Regions from separate parts of the Anoxybacillus kestanbolensis genome, predicted to be linked through region 2. Evidence: a T-box and tRNA genes for the amino acid it is inferred to sense, from the RefSeq annotation. Region 2 holds a T-box; the other holds one or more tRNA genes.
The links. A T-box is a leader RNA that pairs with one kind of tRNA and senses whether it is charged. The one in region 2 lies ahead of serS (serine--tRNA ligase), so its partner is inferred to be a tRNA-Ser.
Positions count from the first base shown of each region.

Region 1 (8,573 bases), on a different contig from region 2:
GCCGTGATGGGAATTATGCTTGCCGCTCTCATTTCAGGAGCGATTTTATCAAATATGGTGTCATCGTGGACGTCTGCGAAATATTTGTTTATGGTGAATTTACGACTCACAAGTTATATTAGCGGCATGGCGCCACCGATTGATGAGATGACACTTTCTTTTTCGATGACCGTGCTAGCCACTTGGGCACTTGTCGCGCTGATCGTTTCTTTTTATGTATTTACGAAAAGGGATGTTTACTAATGAAAAAAGTGATTTATACGACAATGAATGAACTACAGCAGCGAACACCAACAATCATGGATTTCAACTCATACGCAAAATATGCTGTACTTCTCCCGCTTATTTGTCAACACGATGACGTGTTTGTCTTATTTGAAGTACGCTCATTTCAGTTACGTCGCCAGCCCGGTGAAATTTGTTTCCCGGGTGGAAAAATGGATGCATGTGATCAAAATCCACAAGAAACAGCCATTCGAGAAACATGTGAAGAGTTGGGGATTAAAAAAGAACATATTACACATGTCGTTCCACTTGATTATGTGCTTTCACCATTTGGCATGGTCATTTATCCATTTGTTGCATTTGTAAATAACGCACACATGCAAATCAATAAAAAAGAAGTGGAAGATGTATTCACCGTCCCGTTATCTTTTTTTATTGAAACGAAACCACGAATATATCGTGTTCAATTTGAACCAAAGCCCGAAGACGATTTCCCATTTGACGATATTCCTGGAGGAAGACAGTATAATTGGCGACCGAGACAAATTGAAGAATATTTTTATTACTACGAAGATAAAGTCATTTGGGGATTAACTGCAAAAATCGCTCATCATTTTGCTCGACTTATTCAAAAAGAGAAAGGAGAATCAACATGTGGCGACCTGTTGATTTAGGATTTGGCATTTCACTCATTGATTTATATGATTTACAAACAGCCCAACGAACAGGTGCATACGTTTTCCATGAAGAAGAAGTGACAATTATCGAAACAAGTGCAAGCCCATCTATCCCGCATTTACTTAAAGGACTAGAAGAATTATCAATCGATTTAAAAGATGTAAAAAACATTATTGTGACACATATTCATTTAGATCATGCGGGTGGAGCAGGAGTGTTACTAAAACATTGTCCAAACGCTCGCGTATTTGTTCATCCGAAGGGAATGCGACATTTGGCCGATCCATCTCGTCTCATTGAAGGGGCAAAAGCCGTTTACGGTGAAAAATTTGATGCGTTATTTGATCCGATCGTTCCAATTCCAGAGGACCGACTGGTCATAAAAGAAGATGGGGAAACGTTACAAATCGGAGAAGATCGTACATTAACGTTTCTTCATACACCAGGGCATGCGAATCACCATTTCTCTATTTATGACGAAAAAAGCAACGGTATTTTTACAGGTGATACGGCAGGTGTTTTTTATCCACAGTTACTTTCATATGACGTGGAGTTATATTTGCCATCTACATCACCAAATCAATTTGACCCAGAAGCGATGCAAGCTTCGATTAAAAGATTCATGTCGTTACATCCAGATCGCATCTATTTTGGCCATTTTGGTATGTCAACCCATGTGCAGACGGTTTGGGATCAGCTACATTACTGGCTACCGATCTTCGTGCAAATAGGTCGCGATATCGTAGATAAACAAAAAGATAAGTCCTTTACAGAAAAGACAGAAGCCGTTTTCCAACTTTTATTCGACAACGTTCAAACATTTTTACGCAAACGGCAAGTACCCGATAATGCAGATGTATATAAAGTGCTTCAACTTGATTTACAAGTATGTGCGATGGGGCTTGTTGACTATATTGAAAAACAAAAAAGTAATTGACGAAAAATCATGTTTTCGCTATAATTTCTTTGGCACCCCAACGTACGGAGGAGTACCCAAGTCCGGCTGAAGGGGTCGGTCTCGAAAACCGATAGGGGTGTCAAAGCCCGCGGGGGTTCGAATCCCCCCTCCTCCGCCATATCTCCTCTTTCATTCCTTCTTTTGTGACCTTCAACTTTGTTTCTTTATTCCAATTCGTGAGGATGTGACAAATTGAAAAAATATTATGTCGTTTGGCAAGGGGCGAAAACAGGTATTTTTTCTTCTTGGGACGAGTGTAAACCGTACGTCATTGGCGTTCCGGGGGCAAAATATCGCTCATTTTCATCGAAAGAAGAAGCAGAACAAGCATTTGCGTCTGGTCCGTTTGTAAACCGAACGAAAAAAAATAAAGTGCTTGCAACGAACTATGTAGAGGAAAGTATTTGCGTAGATGCGGCATGTAGCGGAAATCCAGGATGGATGGAGTATCGAGGAGTACATACGAAAACAGGGAAAGAGTTGTTTCATGTTGGACCGATGATCGGAACAAATAACATTGGGGAGTTTTTAGCCATTGTCCACGCATTAGCATGGTTACAACAACAAAACAAAAGTTTGCCGATTTATTCTGATTCGGCAACAGCCATAAAATGGGTAAAAGGAAAAAAAGCGAATACAACGCTCGTTCGCAACGCTGAAACAGAACGTGTCTGGAAACTTGTTGAACGTGCTGAAAGTTGGTTGCGCACGCACCATTATACGAATGAAATTATGAAATGGGAAACCGAGCAATGGGGAGAAATTAAAGCGGACTTTGGACGAAAGTAAAAGGAGAGGGATATTAACCTTCTCCTTTTTGCATATTATCGAGTTGTTGTTTTAGTGTTTGTTTATCCAATTGTTCACCAATCACAACAAAATGTAGCGGAACATTCATTTCCTCTTTCATATAGAGCGGTGTACCGTATGCATACTGAAAAGAATAAACCCCACTTGTACGAGTAAAGCGTAAAAACCCTTTCATTCGGTAAATGGTATCAGGTAACTGCCGTACCCATTGTTCGAACACATCTAAATCAATTGGGCTTGTAAATGTATGTACGTATGTTTGAATGCGTAATCTTTCTATGTTCATTCGCTCATGCTCGTTTCTTACCCGCTTCGATAACAAATGAATATCTTCCATTCGTACGTTAGAAAATGTTGTAAAAATTGTACGCGCTTCATTGTTAATCGTTTGTAACTCAAACGACAATTTTGCTTGTTCTTCTGGGCGTAATTCATCTGTCTTATTGACAATTAATACATCCGCGTGACGAACTTGTTCTTTTAATAACATTTGCAAGGGAATGGAGAGTTGTTGACGATTCATCCAACGTGTTGCATCGATTGTCGTGATGATACCTCTCATTTGAAGACGATGAGCAAGTAATGGCGACACACACGCATCGAGCACTTCAACAGGATGCGCTACCCCTGTTGTTTCAATGTAAATGACATCTAATGAATGTTGCTGGAGCAACGAATAAAGCTCTACTTCAAATTGATCTTGAATGGTACAACATACACAGCCGCTTAATAATTCGCTTAGTACAGCATCTTCTGAAACAGCATGTGAGTCAATGGACACTTGGCCAATTTCATTCATCACAACAGCGACTTTCCGTCCATGTTCTTTTTCATGTTGCAGTAGCCGCTTTAATAATGTCGTTTTACCACTCCCAAGAAATCCGGATAAGATATATATGTCTGTATGTTTCATAAAGATCTCCCTTCTACATGTTCTTTTTTGATCATAGTCAAAAATAATAAATAGCACAAGAAAATATATCGTACATCGATGGACAATTTGCTTAAAAGACAAAAAATGATGCATCTGTCCTTGCATACCTTTTGTTTTCTTTCATATACATATCTTCGTGATCTGTTTGGAAAAATTTTTATTATATATTTACAAACTTATCTTATCGTGTATATAATTTACTACATCAATTGATTTTGGAAGGGAGGAAAGAGTTATGACAACAATGACAGAAGTACATGGCGCAATTGAACAAAGAAGATTGGCCTGCCCTCCCGATGTGAAAATCATTCACCTTTTCACAAGCGATCGCATGTCGCAGGGAAGGATGTGTTCCCTGCGTTTTTTTGTGCCATCCGCGAAAAGATTTTGTCCAACGGATTTTTTTTACTGAAAGGGGGTGAGTAAATCATGAAATTTCATTTATTTTTTTTAACGATTTCCATTCAACGACGAATATGGACAGCTGAAGAAATAGAGCGAGAGCAGCTGATTCGACAAGTTGAAGAAAAGATGATGGATCGAAAATGTTCAATGTACCAATTGTTTTAATTTAGACGAAAAATACATGTTGAAAGGAGAATGAAAAATGAAACAACAGCAAACAAAAACAAATATAACATGGACGGTAGATGACGATTAGTTTTATGCGACAAGAGTTGATCAGTGGATCAGCTCTTTTTTCTTTACAAAATCTTTACTTGTTTATATAAGTATATAATTATATAATAATTTACGGATGAAGGAGGGGGTATTATGTATCACATCGAAGAGGCGGCAAATATGTTAAAGCTATTAGGCGACAAAACAAGACTCACGATCATGGCTATACTAAATGAAGCAGATTGTTGCGTATGTGAGCTCGTTGAACTATTACAGATGAGCCAACCTGCCATTAGCCAGCATTTACGAAAACTAAAAGATAACGGTTTAGTGAAAGAAACAAAAAGAGCGCAGTGGGTATTTTATTCACTAAATAAAAAACATGAGTTTTATCCAATGATGCAAAGCATTTTCGCTTATTTGCTAGATCCAAAAGAACACATTCGTCAACTTAAGGAAAAAGGAATGCGTATTCAGTGCGAATAAAAAGAGAGGAGTGGTTTTTTGCTTTCCGTTATTCTTGCATCACTGATTTTTCTTGTTACCCTCGTTTTTGTTATTTGGCAACCACGCAATTTATCGATTGGTTGGTCGGCGTGCGGTGGCGCCTTATTAGCGTTGCTCCTTGGGGTTGTTGATGTTCAAGATGTCATCGATGTAACGAACATCGTTTGGAATGCGACGCTTGCTTTTATTGCAATCATTATTATTTCTTTAATTTTAGATGAAATTGGCTTTTTTGAATGGGCAGCATTACATATGGCACGTGCTGCAAAAGGAAACGGCATTCGCATGTTTGTATTTGTTTCAATTCTCGGTGCTTTAGTGTCTGCATTTTTCGCAAACGATGGCGCTGCACTCATCTTAACACCCATCGTATTAGCTATGGTGCGTGCATTACAATTTGATGAACGAAACGTATTACCATTTATTTTAGCAAGCGGATTTATCGCTGATACGACGTCGTTACCGCTTGTTGTCAGCAACCTTGTCAATATTGTCTCTGCGGACTTTTTCCGTATTAGTTTCGGTGAGTACGCATCACGGATGATCGTTCCAAACTTTTTCTCGCTCGCAGCGAGCATCGGGGTACTTTACTTATATTTTCGAAAAGACATTCCAAAACGTTATGATTTATCCCATGTTAAACAACCATACGAAGCGATTAAAGACGTGCGCATGTTTCGCTTGTCTTGGATCGTTCTTGCGGTTTTATTAGTCGGTTATTTTGTCGGTGAATTTGTAAATATCCCTGTTTCGTTTATTGCTGGTGCTGTGGCGTTATTGTTTTTATGGATGGGGAAACGTAGTCCAGTTGTCCATGTGAAACAAATAGTAAAAGGAGCGCCGTGGGCTGTTGTGTTTTTTTCCATCGGAATGTATGTTGTTGTATACGGATTACGCAACGTCGGGCTAACGAACATTCTAGCTGATCTGATCGAGGGAGCCGCTAAGCAAGGGTTGTTTGTAGCAACGATTGCTATGGGGTTTATCGCAGCCATTTTATCATCTGTGATGAACAACATGCCAACGGTTATGATTGATGCACTAGCCATCGCTGATACAAATACGACAGGAATTATTCGTGAAGCGCTTATTTATGCCAATGTGATCGGTTCCGACTTAGGACCAAAAATTACACCAATTGGCTCACTCGCGACACTTCTTTGGTTACATGTCCTTTCAACAAAAGGAGTAAAAATTACGTGGGGCACTTATTTTAAAAACGGTTTAATTTTAACTATCCCAACATTATTTATTACGCTCGTTGGGTTATATATATGGTTACTTATTATTCATTAAAAGGAGTCGATTGCAATGAAAAAAGTCATTTATTTCTTATGCACAGGAAACTCTTGTCGTAGCCAAATGGCGGAAGGATGGGCAAAAAAATATCTCGGTGATGAATGGGAAGTATATAGCGCTGGTATCGAAGCACACGGTTTAAATCCAAACGCCGTAAAAGCGATGAAAGAGGTGGGCATCGATATTTCAAAACAAACATCCGATATCATTGATCCGGAAATTTTAAACAAAGCCGATTTAGTCGTTACATTATGTGGACATGCAGCTGATCATTGTCCAGTCACACCACCGCACGTAAAACGCGTACATTGGGGGTTTGACGATCCAGCGAAAGCAGAAGGGACCGAAGAAGAAAAATGGGTTGTTTTCCAGCGTGTTCGTGATGAAATTGGCGCGCGAATTAAGCGATTTGCGGAAACAGGAGAGTAAAACGCCGAATATAAACTTATGATTTATATATCCAATCTATTTCCCATAATTTAATTATGTAAACTTAAAGAGCCAAACGAGAAGATCCCCGTTTGGCTCTCCTTAAATTTCTCCCACTAAGAGGCTCGTCAATTGTTTCATTGATTGTGACAACCATTTTTTACGATGGTATACAAGTTGAAGGGAGAGGTGTATATCGGCCTCGGGAAGAAGGATGCGAACTAAACTCCCTTTCTCTAATTCAGACTCTACAGCCATAAGTGGCAAAAAAGCGATGCCAAGTCCATAGGCGACGCATCGTTTTATTGCTTCAATACTCCCTAGTTCAATCGTATACTCAAAACGAATACTATGATTACGATACAAATTTCCGATGACTTCTCGATAACTACATCCTTGTTCAGTCACAATAAGCTTTTCATCACCTAACATACGTATATCCACTTCATCTAACTGGGCTAAACGATGGTCTGGTTTAGCAACAAGAACTAGCGGCTCTTGTTTAATAACAGTCACATGTAAATCAGGGTCTTCACGTTCTTCATCGAGAATAATAGCTAAATCATATTTCCCTTCCTTTACTCCTTCGACAAGCCGATTGCAAATGTTTTGTTGCAACAGCAAATTTACTCTCGGATACTTTTGCTTAAATGCTTGTAAATAAGGTGGGAGATAAAACCCAGCGACTGACTCAATCGTGCCAATTGATAAACTCCCAGCGAGCTCCGTTTGCTCAGAAAGACTTTGTTTCGCCTCATCAATCAAACTAACAATCTTATTTGCATATTCAAGTAGTTCCACCCCGGCAGATGTCAGTTTAATTTTCCCGCCCCAACGTTCAAACAAAACAACACCAAATTCCTCTTCTAGCTTTTTTATCTGTGTTGTCACACTCGATTGGGCGTATCCTAACATTTCACCAGCTTTCGTAAAACTATTCCATTTCGCTACCTCACGAAATGTATGCAAATAATCAAGATTCATACTCCCCAACTCCCCATCAAAAATATTGATGAACGATATCAATTATTATCAATAACACCTATGACCAAATACTTGTAAAATTGATTATAACAGAAATGTAAAGATAAACGAGGGGGATATTTCATGTCAACAAAAAATTTGAACACGTATATACTTTTATTTTTAACCACTACCATTTGGGGTGGTGCCTTCGTTGCTGGAAAAATCGCAACGATGACTTTGCATCCGGTGTCAGTTGCTTTTTTTCGCTTTTTCGGCGCTAGTTTGATTTTATTTCCGCTATTACATTGGAAAGAACCAAATAGACCCATCCCTATAAAAAAAGACTGGGGAGTGTTAGCACTTCTTGGCCTAACAGGAGTATTTTTATATAACATTTTCTTTTTTATCGCTACAAAATATGCACCAATTGTCAAAAGTTCATTAGTCATTGCAGTCAATGCACCGCTCATTACGCTTTTATCTGCGTTGTTTTTAAAAGAAAAATTGAACAGAAGAAGCGTACTAGGAATGTTTCTTGCAGTATTTGGAGCTATATATATTATTACAGATGGTCACCCTTCTGTGCTTATTGACATAGGATTCTCCCCAATCGATCTCGTGCTAGTGGGGGCATGTCTTAGCTGGAGTACATACTCTGTCATCGGAAAAATCGCGATGAAAAAGTTTAGTCCTCTTGCGGCAACAACATATGCAACAGGTTTTGGGACGCTATTTCTAGCGCCGTTTGCGCTATATTATACTTCCTTTGCATCCATCGAAGCGAGCGGATGGGATGTTTGGTTGAGCGTTCTATACGTTGCTATTTTTGTTTCAGCGATCAGCTTCGTTTGGTGGTATAACGGTATTCAAAAAGTAGGTGCTTCAACCGCCTCTGTTTTCATTAATGTCATGCCTATTTCTGCTACTGTGATGGGTACGATGTTTTTTAATGAACATTTGACATTCACTCATATTATTGGTGCAGCGTTTGTCTTTAGTGGTATTTTACTTAATATTTACAGCAAACAAGAAAACGTGTTGTTTTCTCTCAACAAAAAAGAAGCAAACACATAAATTTTTGTAAAAATAGTCACGTTTGAGGTGCAAAAAGTATGTGGAAAGGATATGGACTTATATTGTTATCAG
Region 1 covers NZ_MQAD01000005.1:182,760-191,332, reverse strand. Annotated here, with positions in the region: gene BO219_RS03360 (ABC transporter permease) at 1-243, shown strand, start outside; gene BO219_RS03355 (NUDIX hydrolase) at 243-899, shown strand; gene BO219_RS03350 (MBL fold metallo-hydrolase) at 878-1,840, shown strand; tRNA gene BO219_RS03345 (tRNA-Ser) at 1,887-1,979, shown strand; gene BO219_RS03340 (ribonuclease H1 domain-containing protein) at 2,054-2,650, shown strand; gene BO219_RS03335 (CobW family GTP-binding protein) at 2,664-3,584, opposite strand; gene BO219_RS03330 (YrzI family small protein) at 4,035-4,175, shown strand; gene BO219_RS03325 (ArsR/SmtB family transcription factor) at 4,380-4,712, shown strand; gene BO219_RS03320 (arsenic transporter) at 4,731-6,029, shown strand; gene arsC (arsenate reductase (thioredoxin)) at 6,045-6,461, shown strand; gene BO219_RS03310 (LysR family transcriptional regulator) at 6,564-7,445, opposite strand; gene BO219_RS03305 (DMT family transporter) at 7,569-8,501, shown strand; gene BO219_RS03300 (DMT family transporter) at 8,540-8,573, shown strand, end outside.
Region 1: it has a tRNA-Ser gene. The T-box ahead of serS (serine--tRNA ligase) is inferred to sense a tRNA for this amino acid. The anticodon was not compared.

Region 2 (8,573 bases):
GCGGTATGGGATCAGTTGGAGCGATGGAAAAGGGAAGTAAAGACCGCTATTTCCAAGAAGATAATAAAAAATTTGTTCCGGAAGGCATTGAAGGAAGAGTACCTTATAAAGGGCCGCTTGCTGATACCATTTATCAACTTGTCGGTGGATTGCGAGCAGGAATGGGCTATTGCGGAACGAGAAATTTAGAAGAATTGCGAGAAAAAACGCAATTTGTGCGCATGACTGGAGCAGGACTAAGAGAAAGCCATCCACATGACGTCCAAATTACGAAAGAAGCGCCAAACTATTCATTTATGTAGTAAATACATAGGCAGAGGTGGAAGATTCCTCTGTCTATTTTTTTTTACAAGAGTATGTTAAAATAACGGTTATGTAAAACAGAGTTGGAGGGTTTGAGCGTGAAAACATCGTACAAGAGCTTCATCATTTCCATTGTAGCAATGTTCTTATTTATGGCGACGTTACCGCAAAATATAAAAGCGGAAGAAGACGTGCTCAATATTGAAGCAGATGCCGCTATTCTCGTTGAAGCGGAAACAGGAAAAATTTTATACCAAAAAAATATTGATGCCGTTTTAGGGATTGCTAGTATGACAAAAATGATGACGGAGTATTTGTTGCTAGAGGCCATTCATGAAGGACGCGTGAAATGGGATCAAGAATATGCAGTAAGTGAGTATGTATATCAAATTTCTCAAAAGCGCGATTTATCGAATGTTCCGTTAAGAAAAGATGGAAAATATACAGTACGTGAATTATACGAAGCAATGGCGATTTACTCAGCAAACGGGGCGACGGTTGCAATCGCAGAAATTGTTGGTGGCTCGGAGACGAATTTCGTGAAGATGATGAATGAAAAAGCGCAAGAGCTGGGATTAAAAGATTACAAGTTTGTTAATGCAACCGGACTCAATAACAAAGATTTGGGGGGAATGCACCCTGCAGGTAGTGGAGATAATGAAGAGAACGTCATGTCTGCCCGTGCTGTAGCGACATTAGCATATCATTTATATCACGAGTTCCCGGAAATTTTAGAAACGGCAAGTATTCCCCGAAAGTATTTCCGAGAAGGAACAGATGACCAAATTAAAATGGATAACTGGAACTGGATGCTTCCGGGACTTATCGCAGCATATGAAGGTGTAGATGGTATAAAAACGGGATATACAGAGTTTGCAGGGTATTGCTTTACAGGTACAGCAGAGCGGAATGGTATGCGCTTTATTACCGTTGTGATGAATGCAAAAACGAATGGTAAGGGTACACATTTATCACGTTTTGAACAGACGAGAAAAATGTTAGACTATGCGTTTAGCAACTATACTGTGCAAAAGTTGTATCCAAAAGGCTATACGACGAAAAAACATAAAACAGTCACCGTAAAAAAAGGGAAAGAAAAAGAAGTTGCGATCGCGACAAAACAACCACTATCGCTTGTTATTAAACGCGGGGAAGAGAAAAAATATAAACCTGTTGTTGTTATTGAAAAAGAAACGTTAACAGCCCCTGTGAAAAAAGGTCAAAAAGTAGGATATATGTACGTGGAATATGCAGGGACAGACTACGGCTATTTAACGAAAGAAGGGGAAAAAGCAGCACAAGTTGACATCGTAACAAAGCGAGCTGTAGAGAAAGCAAATGGCTTTATTTTAGCGCTGCGCGCCATTGGTGAACTGTTTAGCGATATTTGGAGTGGTGCTTCAAATGCAATCAAAGGTTTATTTTAAAGCTCTCTTTTTAGAGGGCTTTAAAATTTTTATTGTGATTTTTTTAAAAATTGAGTTAAAATAAAAAAATGTAGCTAGTGTTTCTACACTTTTACCTAGTAAAAACGTATGCTAGAATATGGATAGTGTACTGAAGCGATGAATAGTTGTCGTTAAACTTATTTTTCAGTACAATATCACAATAACGATATACATAATGGGAGGAATGAACGGTGGCGGTTACAGGTACAGAACGTGTAAAACGCGGAATGGCGGAAATGCAAAAAGGTGGCGTCATTATGGACGTCGTGAATGCAGAACAAGCGAAAATCGCAGAAGCAGCAGGTGCTGTTGCAGTGATGGCTCTTGAGCGCGTTCCAGCTGATATTCGTGCAGCTGGTGGCGTTGCCCGCATGGCTGATCCGACAGTTATTGAAGAAGTGATGAAAGCAGTATCTATTCCGGTGATGGCGAAGGCGCGTATCGGTCACTATGTGGAAGCGCGCGTATTAGAGGCGCTCGGCGTAGACTACATTGATGAGAGTGAAGTATTAACGCCAGCAGACGAAGAATTTCATATTGATAAACGTCAATTTACTGTGCCATTTGTATGTGGTTGCCGTGATTTAGGTGAAGCAGCTCGTCGTATTGCCGAAGGCGCCTCTATGCTTCGTACGAAAGGTGAGCCGGGTACAGGGAATATTGTTGAAGCAGTTCGCCATATGCGTAAAGTAAACGCGCAAGTGCGTAAAGTCGTCAGCATGAGCGAAGACGAATTAATGACAGAAGCGAAAAATTTAGGTGCTCCGTTTGAAGTATTATTGGAAATCAAACGTCTCGGTCGCCTTCCTGTCGTTAACTTTGCAGCAGGTGGTGTTGCGACACCAGCGGATGCAGCATTAATGATGCATTTAGGTGCTGATGGTGTATTTGTTGGTTCTGGTATTTTCAAATCAGAAAACCCTGAAAAATATGCACGTGCTATCGTAGAGGCGACAACTCATTATGAAGATTACGAATTAATTGCCCACTTATCAAAAGGATTAGGTGGAGCGATGAAAGGGATTGATATTTCTTCGTTGCTTCCTGAACAACGAATGCAAGAACGCGGATGGTAATGTAAAGGAGCAATGAATATGGTGAAAATAGGAGTATTAGGATTGCAAGGGGCCGTGCGTGAACATGTACGGTCGATTGAAGCGTGTGGTGCAGAAGCGGTAGTGATTAAAAAGGTCGAGCAATTGACACAGATTGATGGCCTTATCATTCCAGGTGGGGAAAGTACGACGATGCGTCGTTTGATGGATAAATACGGCTTTATTGAACCGCTGAAGCAATTTGCAGGCGAAGGGAAGCCGATGTTTGGAACGTGTGCAGGCTTAATCATTTTAGCGAAAAAAATTGTTGGTTACGATGAGCCGCATCTCGGTTTAATGGATATTACGGTTGAACGCAACTCATTTGGTCGTCAACGTGAAAGTTTTGAAGCATCTTTAGCAATTAAAGGTGTCGCGGATGACTTTATTGGTGTATTTATTCGAGCTCCGCACATTGTATCTGTAGGAGCCGATGTTGATGTGCTTGCGACATATGAGGATCGCATTGTCGCGGCAAGACAAGGACAATTTTTAGGATGTTCGTTTCATCCAGAATTAACAGACGACCATCGTATGACGCAATACTTTATCAACATGGTGAAAGAGACAAAAGAATAAACGGGTTGCATTTTGTTTAAACTTATAGTACATTATTTCCAAGAAAATGATATGAAGAAAAAGCGATGACAGGAACTAGTAGCAAGCCCTCTTCCTTTCAGAGAGCCGATGGTCGGTGCAAATCGGCAGGAACGACTTGTGAATCCATCCTGGAGCGAAATGCTGAACGCGTTAAGTCAGTAGGCATTTCCGGTGAGAACCGTTATATCTCTCGAGTGGGAGACGTATGTCTTCAACTAGGGTGGCAACGCGGGAGCACTCTCGTCCCTTTCTTTCGGGACGGGAGTTTTTTATTTCATTAATCAAAATAAAAAGGAGGCATGTTGATGTTAGACTTAAAATTTTTACGTACTAATTTTGAAGAAGTAAAACAAAAACTTCAACATCGTGGTGAGGATTTAGCGGATTTCGAACGATTTGAGCAACTCGATCGTCGTCGTCGAGAACTCATTGCACAGGCGGAGGAATTAAAAAATAAGCGAAACGATGTGTCGCAACAAATTGCTTTACTAAAGCGTGAAAAAAAAGATGCGGATCATCTCATTGCTGAAATGCGCCAAGTTGGTGATCGGATTAAAGTACTTGATGATGAATTGCGCGAAGTAGAACAACAGCTTGAAACATTGCTTTTATCCATTCCAAACATTCCACATGAATCTGTTCCAATTGGTGAATCAGAAGACGATAATGTAGAAATTCGTAAATGGGGTGAACCGCGTTCATTTTCCTTTGAACCGAAACCACATTGGGAAATTGCTGATCAACTTGGGATTTTAGATTTTGAAAGAGCAGCAAAGGTGACAGGAAGCCGATTTGTATTTTATAAAGGACTTGGGGCACGTTTGGAACGTGCATTGATTAACTTTATGTTAGACGTACATGTTGAACAACACGGATATGAAGAAGTTCTTCCGCCATACATCGTTAATCGAGCAAGCATGACGGGAACGGGGCAGCTTCCGAAGTTTGAAGAAGATGCATTTCGTATCGAAAGCGAAGATTACTTTTTAATTCCAACAGCTGAAGTTCCTGTAACAAACTTACATCGTGATGAAATTTTATCAGCAGATGATTTACCGATTAAATACGCTGCTTATAGCGCATGTTTCCGTTCGGAAGCTGGTTCGGCAGGAAGAGATACGCGCGGATTAATTCGTCAACATCAGTTCAATAAAGTAGAACTTGTTAAATTTGTCAAACCAGAAGATTCTTACGAAGAGCTCGAAAAGCTAACAAATGATGCAGAGCGTATTTTACAACTACTAGGTTTGCCGTATCGTGTGATGAGCATGTGTACAGCTGATTTAGGATTTACTGCTGCGAAAAAATATGACATTGAAGTATGGTTACCAAGCTATGGAACGTATCGGGAGATTTCTTCTTGTAGCAATTTTGAAGCGTTTCAAGCTCGTCGTGCAAATATTCGTTTCCGACGAGATCCAAAGGCAAAACCAGAACATGTGCATACGTTAAATGGGTCTGGTCTAGCGATTGGACGAACAGTGGCAGCGATTTTGGAGAATTACCAACAAGAAGATGGAACAGTTGTCATTCCAGAAGTACTTCGACCATATATGGGGGGGAAAGAAGTGATTTCATAAGGGGAGAACTTGCTCCCCTTTTTTATAAAAAATATTGACATACGATGATCATTATGATAAATTAATACATGTCGATACGGAGGAGTACCCAAGTCTGGCTGAAGGGGTCGGTCTTGAAAACCGAGAGGCGTCGAAAGGCGCGCGGGGGTTCGAATCCCTCCTCCTCCGCCATCATTTAGATGTTTGCAAACCACAGCGCATAAAATGGAGATTGTTTATTGAAATAATTCGTTACGATATGTAACGAATTTTTGTTTTATATAAGAATAAAAAGTAAAGGATGCCTGAACTAGGCATCCTTATTTTTTTAACTTGCGATATTGTTCAATCATATATCCAATTTTTGCGACAATCGGTTCGATTGATTGAGCATCACGAATAATATCATATTCATTGATGTTAATACGCAAAACAGGACAAGCATTAAAGCTATTGATCCATCTCTCATATCTTTCATACATTTCTTTCCAATATTCGATTGGCGTCTGCTGCTCCATTGGACGACCGCGCTCACGAATACGTTTAATAATTTCCTCAAAACTTCCTTCTAAATAAATAAGTAAATCAGGATGAGGAAAATATGGTGTCATAACCATCGCTTCAAATAAACTTGTATACGTTTCATAGTCGACTTTCGACATCGTACCTTTTTCATAATGCATTTTTGCAAAAATACCTGTATCTTCATAAATGGAGCGATCTTGGACAAATCCTCCTCCGTATTCAAAAATACGTTTTTGTTCTTTGAATCGTTCAGCGAGAAAGTAAATTTGAAGGTGAAAGCTCCAACGTTTAAAGTCGGCATAAAATTTATCTAAATAAGGATTTGTATCTACTTTTTCAAAAGAAGTGCGAAATTGAAGCGCATCAGCTAACGCTTTTGTCATCGTTGATTTTCCTACACCGACCGTTCCAGCAATGGTAATGACAGCATCGCTCGGAATATGATATTTTTCTCGTAAGTTCATTGTTCTAAGCTCCTTTTGAGAACAGATTGCAGTTCATTTAAAATATAAAATCGATCTTTGTCACGATGAACGAAGTCAAGTTCATCTCCGTTAAATCGCAATACAGGAATGTGGGGATGGGCTTGTTCAAATTGTTCCATTGCTTGTTCATAAGCATGAGATAGTTGTTGTAAATAGTTCGGGTCAATGTTTTTTTCGAATTCGCGACCACGCATAGCAATACGCTCTAACAACGTGTGTAATGAAGCGTGCAAATAAATGACGACATTTGGTTTTGGCATGTCGTTTGTTAAAATGTCATAAATTCGTACATACTTTTCGTACTGCTTTCCTTTTAACGTTTGCTTAGCAAAGATTAAGTTTTTGAAAATATGGTAGTCAGCTACAACCGGTTTCCCATTGTTTAAAAAATTTTTTTCGACATCTTCTAGCTGTTTATAGCGATTACATAGAAAAAACATCTCCGTTTGGAAACTCCATTCTTCGATGTTTTCATAAAATTTACCTAAAAAAGGATTTTCATCAACAATTTCTTTTAACAGCTCATATTGAAAATGGGTTGAGATGACCTTAGCTAATGATGTTTTTCCAACACCAATTGGGCCTTCCACAGTAATAAAGGGCACGCGGGACATTGTGTAACCTCCTTCAGGTGAAACCGTCTGTGTAGACAGACAAAATTTATTTTAACATAAAATGATTAGTCTGTATGTTGCTTTTTTGTTTTGATATACTTTATAGATGATAAAAAGGTACGGGAGTTTCAAAAGATGAAAAATGATGAGTATTACATGCATTTAGCGATCGAAGAAGCAAAGAAAGCAGAAAAAATAGGAGAAGTGCCTATCGGTGCTGTTATTGTATATAACGACCAAGTGATTGCGCGAGCCCATAATTTGCGCGAACGGGATCAGCGGTCGATTGCTCATGCGGAGCTTTTAGCTATTGATGAAGCATGTAAAAAACTAGGAACGTGGCGACTAGAACAAGCAACGTTGTATGTGACGTTAGAACCTTGTGCCATGTGCGCTGGGGCAATTGTTCTGTCTCGGATCAAACGCGTTGTGTTTGGGGCAAGCGATCCGAAAGGGGGATGTGCAGGGACATTAATGAATTTATTACAAGAACCGAGATTTAATCACCAATCGGAAGTTGTTAGTGGGGTATTAGCTGACCAATGTGGCTATATGCTAAGTGAATTTTTTCGACAGTTGCGTCAACGAAAAAAAGAAGAAAAAAGTAGTATTAGTTCCAATTAAATTCCATTGTGTAGTCGTTGCAATTTGGATGAAAAAGAGATATACTTATACTTGCGTTAGAGATAACGCATTGCCGTGCTAAGCGGGGAGGTAGCGGTGCCCTGTACTCGCAATCCGCTCTAGCGAGGCTGAATTCCTTCTTTAGGCTAGTTTGCTGTAGAGTCTGCCTAGAGTAAGTGGTGTTGACGTTTGGGTCCTGCGCAATGGGAATCCGTGAACCCTGTCAGGTCCGGAAGGAAGCAGCAGTAAGCGGACAATCCCATGTGCCGCAGGGGTGCCTGAACCGAGCTAACTACTCTAGTAACGTTTATGGCAGCTAGTCGACAGAAGGTGCACGGCAATTTACATAGATAGGACACAGGCACTTGCTCAAATGGCAAGTGCTTTTTTCATGCGTTTTTTAATGATATAATGATTAGGATACAAGCAAAGAGGAGGGCAGTTTCGTGAGTTATAGAGCTTTATATCGTGTTTTTCGGCCACAAAGCTTTAAAGATGTTGTCGGTCAAGAACACGTCACAAAAACGTTGCAAAATGCCCTGCTTCAACAAAAGATTTCACATGCATATTTATTTTCTGGTCCACGTGGGACAGGAAAAACAAGTATAGCTAAAATTTTCGCTAAAGCGGTAAACTGCGAGCATCGTCCAACAGCAGAGCCATGCAACGAATGTCCGACTTGTTTAGGCATTATGAACGGTTCGATTTCAGATGTGTTAGAGATTGACGCAGCATCAAATAACGGAGTAGATGAAATTCGTGATATTCGCGATAAGGTGAAATTTGCCCCAACCTCAGCACCTTATAAAGTGTATATTATCGATGAAGTGCATATGTTGTCCATTGGGGCGTTTAATGCGTTATTAAAGACATTGGAGGAACCACCGAAACATGTCATTTTTATTTTAGCGACAACAGAGCCTCACAAAATTCCGTTAACGATCGTTTCTCGATGTCAGCGGTTTGATTTTCGGCGCATTGAGCTCAAATCCATCGTTTCACGTTTAAAAACGGTTGTTGCTGAAGAAGGGATAGATGTAGAGGAAGAAGCATTGTTTGCGATTGCGCGTGCTGCTGATGGTGGAATGCGTGATGCGTTAAGCTTGCTTGATCAAGCCATTTCTTTTAGTGATGATCGGGTGTTACTTGAAGATGTGTTAGCGGTTACAGGCGCTGTCTCACAGCGGAAAATTGCGGATTTAATTCATGCGATGTATGAAAAAAAGACGGTTGAGGCATTACGTCTTTTTCAAGATTTAATGGAACAAGGAAAAGATCCGAATCGTCTTGTCGAAGATTTAATTTATTATTACCGAGATAT
Region 2 covers NZ_MQAD01000012.1:2,595-11,167, reverse strand. Annotated here, with positions in the region: gene guaB (IMP dehydrogenase) at 1-302, shown strand, start outside; gene BO219_RS08570 (D-alanyl-D-alanine carboxypeptidase family protein) at 444-1,730, shown strand; gene pdxS (pyridoxal 5'-phosphate synthase lyase subunit PdxS) at 1,943-2,827, shown strand; gene pdxT (pyridoxal 5'-phosphate synthase glutaminase subunit PdxT) at 2,846-3,424, shown strand; T-box leader at 3,481-3,696, shown strand; gene serS (serine--tRNA ligase) at 3,751-5,025, shown strand; tRNA gene BO219_RS08550 (tRNA-Ser) at 5,104-5,196, shown strand; gene BO219_RS08545 (deoxynucleoside kinase) at 5,325-5,993, opposite strand; gene BO219_RS08540 (deoxynucleoside kinase) at 5,990-6,628, opposite strand; gene tadA (tRNA adenosine(34) deaminase TadA) at 6,764-7,252, shown strand; RNA gene ffs (signal recognition particle sRNA large type) at 7,326-7,590, shown strand; gene dnaX (DNA polymerase III subunit gamma/tau) at 7,699-8,573, shown strand, end outside.